2 regions of the Mesorhizobium sp. M0833 genome follow, and region 2 is predicted to be linked to the other one. Evidence: riboswitches for the same ligand, from Rfam matches in the RefSeq annotation. Region 2 holds a riboswitch; the other holds the start of a gene.

Region 1 (4,605 bases), on a different contig from region 2:
GGCCGGTGACGACGATATGCAGGCCTTCGCGGCGTGACTTCAGCGCCGCGACCACCTTTTCGAGGTCGAGATAGTCGTAACGCAGCGCGATGTTCAACTCGTCGAGCACCACCAGGCTGATCGACGGCTCGGCCATCAGCTCGAGCGCCTTCGCCCAGGCGGCCTCGGCCGCCGCGATGTCGCGTTTCAGGTCCTGCGTCTCCCACGTAAAGCCCTCGCCCATGGCGTGCCAGAGGACACGGTCGCCGAAGGCGGCAAAGGCGTCCTTCTCGCCGGTGTGCCATTTGCCCTTGATGAACTGGACGACGCCGACGCGCTTGCCGTAGCCGAGCATTCTGAGCGCCAGACCGAAGGCGGCCGTGGTCTTGCCCTTGCCCGGCCCGGTGTTGACGATCAACAGCCCCTTCTCGACCGTCTTGGCTGCAACCTCGGCGTCCTGCACCGCCTTGCGCTTGGCCATCTTGGCGCGGTGGCGTTCCTCGTCCCCCTGTTCAATGGTCTTGGGATCGATAGTATCAGCCATGTCATTTCACCTTGAGCGGCAGCCCCGCCACCATCAAAAGCACGGTGCCGGCGACCGCCGCGACGTCCTGGTTCAGCCGGCCGGCGGCATCGCGAAACCGTCTTGCCAGCGCATTGTCCGGCACGATGCCCTGGCCGACTTCGTTGGACACCACGAACCACGGGCCGCGCGGCCGCGACAGCACATCGGCCAGCCTTCGGCATTCGGCCTCGACATCATGGTCGGCCAGCATGTGGTTGGTCAGCCACAGCGTCAGGCAGTCGATCAGCACCGGCTGGCCGTCGGGCAGTGCCTCGATCGCGCCGGCAAGGTCGAGCGGCGCCTCGATGGTCGTCCAGCCATCGCCTCGCCGCGAGCGGTGCAGCGCGATGCGCTGACGCATCTCCTCGTCATAGGCTTGCGCTGTGGCGATATAGCTCCACGGCGCCGGACAGGCGCTCACCAGCCTCTCGGCATGCGCGCTCTTGCCGGAGCGCGCACCGCCGATGACCAGGGTCAGCGCCCCGGCAGCGCGGTCAGGCAAAGCTGTCGCGCAGGCTGGTTGCCGCGCCGGTGAAGCGTCCGCGCACCAGCCCGACGACCATACCGAGCACCAGCCAGAACACCAGATTGGTCAGCGTCACCGCCACCACGAACTGATGATGCAGGCCTTCCGGGATCGCCGTCTCGAAACTGTCGGGCTGCGGCGCGCCGACAATATGCGGCGCAACGATCAACGCCACGGCAAGGATCGCCAGCGGCAGCGATCTGCGGAAGGCGATAAGGCCGAGACCGGCCGCTGTCGCCACCACTGTTGCCCACCACCAGATCTGGCGTTGGACAAGGTCGGCCGCCGGCATCGCCGGCAGTTCCGGCGGCAGGCCGAGGCCGGGCGCCAGCGTGAACACGGCAAAGCCGGCCAGCCCCCAGAACAGGCCCTGGCGCCAATTGCCGATGCCGCCGGCGAACTCCGAAACCGCGACCAGGACCAGTGCGAAGCCAATGCCGGTGACGATATTGGCAACGACGCTGAAGCCAAAGCGCTCGAAGCCGTCGGCCGGCGCCCAGCCTTCGTCTTCAGCCGGAGCCATTGCTTCGGCCGGTGCCGGCGCGGCGCTGCTCATAGCCATCGTGCCCGCGGCTTTTTCGGCAGGTGCCGCGGCATGGTCATGGCCGCCGCCGGCCTGTTCGTAGACTTCCGCTTTCAGGATGAGCGGCACGGTGGCGTAGGCCTGCATGCAGGCGAGAACGACGCCGGCCACAAGCCCTGCGATCGCCGCGATGAACACGACGTTGCGAAACAGTGTCATGATGTCAGCCCCTTGTCAGTGGCAGGGAAAGCCCATCGAGTGGCGATAGTCGTGCGCGGCATTGTGGACCGCATCGATATGCGAGAAGCCGACAAAGCCCATGACGAAAATGCCGAGGAATGCAGCAAGCGCCAGCTGCATGAAACGCGACTGCGAGGAGACGGAAGTGCCGAGCGAGACGGAAGCGGTATTCATGTCTTGTCCTTTCGCCCTCCACCCGAGGGCATAGAAGTCAGTTTCCTGTCGCCGGCAGGTCTCCTGGCTCGCGGATCAGCGCCCTTCCCCACCTTCCCGAAGGCGAACCTTCAGTGGCATATGGAGAGGACTACCGCACACAGTTGCGGGGGCAGCCACGGCATTGGGCAAACAATTTCGCCCGCACCGCATTCCCTCTTGGTTCCAAACGGAACCGACGACATCAGCGACTATAGGCAGAATCGCCGCGCCCGGCAAACCAAATTCCGCAGGATCGTGTGGCGAATGCGCCGCCTCGCCAAACCGGAGAACTGGCGCCGCAGACTTCGCGATCTGCGCGGTCAAACAGAACGGCCTGCGTTCGATGCGGCACTGCACCGCTTCCACAATTGGGTGCGCGAGCGCCATGCGGCGCTCGAACATCAAAGCGATTTGGGCAGATAGCGCCAGGTGACGAAGCCGCAGATCGCCGCCAGCAGGCCGAGTGTCGCGAAAACCGCGCCCAGGCCGAAGAACGCCAGCACCACGGAATAGACCAGCGGCGGCGTCAGCTCGGAAAAGTCGAGATAGGTGCGGTAGACCGCCGCCATCTGTGCCCGCTCATACGAGCGCACCGAGCGCATGAAGGCGGTCGAGCCCAGCGCATCCAGCGCGATGGTGAAGAAGGCACCGCAAAGCAGCAAGGCGCCGGTGATGAGCGGTGCGGCCTCGCCGACGGCGCCGGCCGCCAGCAGCGTTGCCGACATCGCGAAATAGGCGGCCGTCATGGTGCGCCGGCCGCCGAAACGCTTTCCTGCCCTGCCCCAGAAGATGGCCATGAACAAAAGCGCATTGCCGGCCGAAACCAAGAGGCCGCCGGCGAGCTTGCCCTCGCCGGTGATCACCATGAACAGCGGCCCATAGACGAAGAACGTCGTCCAGAAGCAGGAGCGGCCGAAGGCGATCAGCCAGGCCAGCCTCAGCCTTGGCTGCGCGACGAAGCGGCCGATATTGGCCAGCGGATTGACCGGCCGCGTCTTGCCGGGGCGGATCGACGGGTTATCGCCAAGCCGGTAAGTCCAGAACAGCGCCAGCAAAGCCATGGCGAAGACGGCCACCGCGCCATGCGCGGCATAGATGCCGAAACGCGTGTAGAGGTAAATTCCGAGGGTCGGCCCGGCGGTCCAGGCAAGCATCGACCACGCCATGCGCAGCGACTCGGCCTGCATGAAATCGGTCTTGCGGATATGGTCCATGATGTAGAGGTTGAGCGTGATCGCCAGCGCGCCGGCGCCGACGACGCGGCAGAGCATGCCCACCACCTGGCCGGCCAGCGTATGGGTGACGAAGAACAGCGAGCCGGCGGCCAGCAGGCAGGCGCCGGCGGTATAGACCCAGCGCCGGGCAAAGCGGGCGATCAGCATCGGCATGAACAGCGTCGCCGACAGGCCGAGCATCGCCACGATCGTGTAGAGGATCGAGACGATCTGCTCGTTGTGCAGTATCTCATAGGCCTGGATCGGGATGACGCTGGACACGGTGGCGCGCGCGAAGGATTCGACCGCATAGAGCGAGGCGAAGGTGCGGGCATCCGCCGGCCGCAGGGCCGCAAGCCAGATCGGATGGCGCACATGGGTAGCCATTGTGTTCCCCGAAGCCGAATCGCCCGAAGCAGGGTTTGGAGCACAAATCTGCTGCGGCGATTCCTGGCCGGGTAACAGGAAACCGACGCCTTCACGGCAAAAAGCGAAGCCGGCCAAAGGCTTTCCGGCTCTGGCCTAAAGCAGCCCTGATGCCGACCGTCACCAAGGCGACGCAAGGCCCTGCTTCTTTTGACGGTGGCAACCGTGATAGTCGTCTTGCCGGGGCTGAACCAAGACAGCGAGACCAATGAGCATCGACACGCCGAGCGCAGCCGTTCAGGATCAACCGAAGTCGAAGCGCATCGCCGCTATCGACATTGCACGCGGCATCGCATTGCTTGCCATGGCGAGCTATCATTTCACCTGGGACCTCGAATTCTTCGGCTACACCGATCCCGGCCTCACCGCCTTCGGCTGGTGGAAAATCTACGCGCGCTGCATCGCCTCGAGCTTCCTGTTCCTGGTCGGCATCAGCCTCTATCTCGCCCATGGCAAAAAAATCCGCTGGACCGGCTTCTGGAAGCGCTTCGCCATGGTTGCCGGGGCAGCGCTCGCAATATCGCTGGTCACCCGCATCGCCACGCCCGACGGCTTCATCTTCTTCGGCATATTGCACGAGATCGCGCTCGCCAGCTTGCTCGGCCTGGCGTTCCTGCGGCTGCCGGCGCTGCTGACGCTTGCCGTGGCGGCCCTCGTTATCGCCGCGCCTTTCTACTTGCGATCCGAGCTTTTCGATCATCCGGCTTTGTGGTGGGTCGGCCTCTCGGCGACCAACCCGCGCTCCAATGACTACGTTCCGCTGCTGCCCTGGTTCGGCGCCGTACTTGCCGGCATCGCGGTTACCAAGCTCGCCGCCACCTCCGGCGCACTGACGCGGCTGTCGGCCTTGGCGCCCGGCCGCTGGGCAAACCCGCTGGTCTTCATCGGCCGGCACAGCCTTGCCTTCTATTTGATCCATCAGCCGGTGCTGATCGGC
Region 2 (4,605 bases):
GCAGAGATGGGTGATCAGGAAGCCGTGCGCATGGCCTCCTATGTTCGCGTCACGTATGACGACGGAGAAGATGAGTGGAACTTCTTGGATGAAGAAACCGCTACGACTTTCTTCGGATTGGAAGCTGCGACCTTTGACGTTCCCCAGTGTAGTTTCGCCGAAGTGGAGGAAGAAGGTTACTACCGAGCGCGATACGCCAACCTTGATCGCGTCGCGGTGATGGAGGTTCCAAGCGACCGTTATCACAGATTAACCGCGCCCGAGGAAGCTTAGAACCATCCACGAAGGGCGCATGTTACATCTCGACCTTGCGTGGTGCGTTTTCAGTACGAGATGACGTTAAGCGTAGGTAGTGGCAGGTAAGAGTGCTCGACCAGAAGCTCAACTGCCTCCTCAATATCGCTGCCGATGTGCTGCAGGACACGTCCACGGGAGCGTGGATAGGCGTGAAGTTCCTGCACTCCACGGTCCGCTCTCCCATCGCCGGTGTGTGCCCGACGCCATCTTGTGGACGAGCTTGGCCGCCTGCACCCGGTTGTATTCCGGCTTGCGGTCCGCCTGGGCGGTCCGCCGCGATGGCTATCTCCATGTCAATCGGCGCCGAACTTTGACTGCCCGCTGCTTTTGATGAATTTGGCGAGGTCCCGCGCATAATCACTCTTGGTCTTCTCCTTGAGGCCCTGTGTCGCGAACTTGTGGTCCAGCAGGGCAAACAGGTCCAAGTCCCCTTCCGCCTGTGGCGCTGGCTTGCCCTCACCGCCCTCGGCTTCCCAATTGGGGACCGCTTCTGCGCGCTGCACCGTGGCGATTGTCCGCCCAAGACGCATCACAAGATCGAACGCCAAACCGTGCGCGTGCACGACGATTTGCCGCTCAGGCCTCATTTGGACAGGACTTGAGCCGGCCCGGTGGTTTGAGCCGGGTTACCTTGAGCCGGTGGGCTGCGAACAAGCAGTTCGAGACATTGGCCTCGATCACTTCGCAACACGCCGCTGCGCCTGGCCTCGGTGTGCTCCCCCCGAAATCGTTGTGTCAGATCACCGAGGGCATCACGGCCAACAGCTTCCACATGGGCAACAGCCTCGCCATTGAGCCGAATATGGTCGCGAGCAGATCACCAACGAAGCGGTCGGAACCTCGGAGCCGAAGTTCGACGCCGAGGTGGTTCGCATGATGCGCTAAGCAGCACCACGGCGCTTGGCGGTATGTTTGCTGCCGGCAGCCGGCGAACTCCTATCCTCCTGGACAAGGCCGCCGTGCGTCATTGCTTTGATTTACCGGCCGCTCAAGGTTTCCACAGTTTTCGCTTTCGAGGCGACCTTTGGAATATGCCAACGGAAATTTAACATAACGACATAAACATTTCTTTATGCGGCGTTGACAAAGAAGCGAACTGCTGTAATTGTCTCCCGCGTCGTGGTTCTCCGTACGGCGCTGCCGCAGCGGAGCTAAGAGGGAAGCCGGTGCGATGCCGGCGCTGCCCCCGCAACTGTTAGCGGCGAGCCAACCCCACTCATGTCACTGAGGCGAATAGCCTTGGGAAGACGGGTAGAGGCTATGACCCCGCGAGCCAGGAGACCTGCCACGGCGAATTACGTCCACGGCGGGGTGTCTCGGTGGCCGCTGCAGCCTAGCGTTCGTGCCGGCCTGCTAGCGCCTTCCTTGTCACCGACGCCCCAACCATCGGGGTCTGGCATGACTGTCTCTCAGCAAATTCCTGTAGCAACGCTCGGCGTGCCCCGCTTCGGTCGTCGGCGAGAACTGAAATTCGCGCTTGAAAGCTACTGGTCCGGAAAATCGTCCGCTGCCGACCTTCTCACGACCGCGAAGGCGCTCCGTGCCGCTAGCTGGGAGGAGCAGCACGATCGCGGCGTGTCGAAAATCCCGTCGAACGACTTCTCGCTCTACGACCATGTGCTCGACACCGCAGCCATGGTCGGCGCCGTCCCATCCCGTTACGGCTGGAATAGCGGCGAGGTTCCACTTGACATCTACTTCGCAATGGCGCGGGGCAACCAGGGTCAGACGGAGGATTGTCGACACGCTGGTCACCAGCAGGCGGCTCGTGGGCCTAGTGTAAGCGCGATGGAAATGACCAAGTGGTTTGACACCAACTATCACTACATTGTGCCGGAACTAAACGATGATCAAACGTTCGCTCTTTCGTCGACGAAGCCGGTTGATTACTTCCTCGAGGCTAAAGCCCTCGGCATTCACACACGCCCAGTCATCCTTGGACCGGTCACCTTCCTCAAGCTGGCGAAATCGCCTGCCGAGGGATTCGATCCCATCGCGCTCCTGCCGCGGCTGCTGCCCGTCTACGAGCAACTCCTGCAGAGGCTGAAGCTGTCGGGAGCCGACTGGGTGCAGATCGATGAGCCAGCGCTTGTCCTCGATCTGAACCCGAACGAACGAGCTGCGTTCGAATTCGCCTATGGCCAGCTGTCGAAAGCCGCGCCCGAGCTGAAGATCATGCTGGCTACCTATTTCGGGCCGCTGGGAGACAATCTCGAAACCGCGGTTTCTCTGCCCCTGGCCGGGCTGCATATTGATCTCGTGCGCGCTCCCCAGCAGCTGGAAACGGTGGGTCGGCTCGCACCGAAGGATCTGGTGCTCTCGCTTGGCTTGATCGATGGCCGCAACGTCTGGCGTGCGAACCTGCCCGCCATTCTCGACCGCATCAAACCGATCGTCGCCGGCTGGCCCTTGGACCGCGTCGAGATCGCGCCTTCTTGCTCGATGCTGCATGTGCCGATTGACCTGCGCATGGAGACGGAACTCGACGCGGACATCAGGTCGTGGCTCGCCTTCGCGGCCCAGAAGACCGACGAGTTGGTGTTGCTGGCCCGGGCCCTGTCCCAAGGCAGGGATGCGGTGGCAGGCGCGTTGAAAGCGTCTGCCGAGGCTGCCGCCACCCGCGTGACATCCACGAAGATCCATGACCCGCTTGTTGAGGGGCGGATCGCCAGCATTGACGACAGCATGAAGCGACGAGAGAGCGCTTTTGCCGAGCGCTCCAGAGTCCAGGCCGGCACGCTCGGGCTGCCGCCGTTCCCGACGACGACCATCGGATCCTTCCCGCAGACGCCGCAGGTACGCAGGGCGCGGGCCGCTCATGCGAAGGGCCAGCTGAGCTATGTCGACTACGAGACCTTCCTGAAGAAGGAGATCGAGGCTGCAATTCGCTGGCAGGAAGAGATCGGGCTGGACGTGCTGGTGCACGGTGAGTTCGAACGAAACGACATGGTACAGCATTTCGGCGAGCAGCTGTCCGGCCTCGCCTTCACCCAGCATGCCTGGGTGCAGAGCTATGGGTCGCGTTACGTGCGCCCCCCCATCATCTTCGGCGACGTATCGAGGCCCAATCCGATGACGCTGCGCTGGTGGCAATTCGCCCAGTCGCTTACGGAATACCCTGTGAAGGGAATGCTCACAGGCCCAGTGACCATTCTCAACTGGTCTTTTGTTCGCGACGACGTACCGCGCTCCGAAGCCTGCCGCCAGATCGCGCTTGCCATCCGCGACGAAGTGAGGGATCTCGAATGGTCCGGCGCAAGGATGATCCAGATCGATGAGGCCGCGTTTCGCGAAGGATTGCCACTGCGCCAGTCTGACTGGAAAGACTATCTCGACTGGGCTGTCGAATGCTTCCGGATCGCCTCAACGGGTGTAAAGGACGCGACTCAAATCCATACCCACATGTGCTACTCGGAGTTCAACGAGATCATCGACGCGATCGCTGAAATGGATGCGGATGTCATTTCGATTGAGACGTCGCGCTCGAAGATGGAACTGCTGGACGCCTTCACGAGCTCCAAATATCCGAACGAAATCGGTCCCGGAGTCTACGACATTCACTCACCACGCGTCCCGGAAGTCGGGGAGATTTCGGACCTCGTCATGCTTGCCCGCGACCGACTGTCGGATGCCCAACTGTGGGTAAACCCGGACTGTGGCCTCAAAACACGCAAATGGGAGGAGGTCCGCCCTGCCCTCATGAACATGGTCGCTGCAGCACGTGCGCTCCGGGAGAAAGTGTAGGCCTGAGGGTTTCCTGGTTGCTCACCATGTGGTGAGTTACCGGCTGCCGCATGTCGGCTGTGAATGTGCCAAAACGCGATCACATCCTTTGAAAACGTCACTCGAGCGAGAATGTGCACTTCCTTCGGCACGTGTCCTAATCGCGCAGGAGTAAAGGGTACCGTTTTCTCCCTGTGACGTGTCGAGTTCGAAGGGGATGTGATTGGCGTCGAGACCGCTCCGGCCATGGGTTATCAACATGCCAAGTGCGCTGTTCTCGATCAGTTCGTAAAGGACTTCTCGGCTCGGTTTATCGAAATGCGCGGGTACATACATGATAGGTTCCTTCACTGGCCGCCGGGTTCGCTATTCACCGGTTGACATCCGATGGCAAGCGTTCCAACGCGGCGGCGATCTGGCCCTTCGCTGCTGAGGGCAGAGGCAGGATGGGACGCGGGGGGTCGGCACGGCAAATGTCGAGCAATTCGGCAAGTGCATAGACGACGCGAAGGCTCGAGAACTCCTTGAAGAGGCTCCAGAGCGGCGCAAGCGTGGCATCGATCCGTCGCGCTTCGGCCGCATCGC

What was found. Region 2 has a riboswitch for cobalamin ahead of metE (5-methyltetrahydropteroyltriglutamate--homocysteine S-methyltransferase). Riboswitches for the same ligand answer to the same signal wherever they lie in the genome.
Region 1: another riboswitch for cobalamin. It lies ahead of NKH98_RS06325 (CbtB domain-containing protein); the one in region 2 lies ahead of metE (5-methyltetrahydropteroyltriglutamate--homocysteine S-methyltransferase).

What each region holds. Positions count from the first base shown of each region.
Region 1 is NZ_JAMYOQ010000004.1:78,787-83,391, forward strand. It holds gene cobO (cob(I)yrinic acid a,c-diamide adenosyltransferase) at 1-523, opposite strand, end outside; gene cobU (bifunctional adenosylcobinamide kinase/adenosylcobinamide-phosphate guanylyltransferase) at 525-1,046, opposite strand; gene NKH98_RS06320 (CbtA family protein) at 1,039-1,812, opposite strand; gene NKH98_RS06325 (CbtB domain-containing protein) at 1,828-2,007, opposite strand; cobalamin riboswitch at 2,044-2,241, opposite strand; gene NKH98_RS06330 (hypothetical protein) at 2,293-2,451, shown strand; gene NKH98_RS06335 (MFS transporter) at 2,430-3,629, opposite strand; gene NKH98_RS06340 (heparan-alpha-glucosaminide N-acetyltransferase) at 3,877-4,605, shown strand, end outside.
Region 2 is NZ_JAMYOQ010000025.1:38,262-42,866, reverse strand. It holds gene NKH98_RS24255 (helix-turn-helix transcriptional regulator) at 1-273, shown strand, start outside; gene NKH98_RS24250 (hypothetical protein) at 591-845, opposite strand; cobalamin riboswitch at 1,401-1,601, shown strand; gene metE (5-methyltetrahydropteroyltriglutamate--homocysteine S-methyltransferase) at 1,696-4,041, shown strand; gene NKH98_RS24240 (FMN-binding negative transcriptional regulator) at 4,078-4,356, opposite strand; gene NKH98_RS24235 (dihydrodipicolinate synthase family protein) at 4,391-4,605, opposite strand, start outside.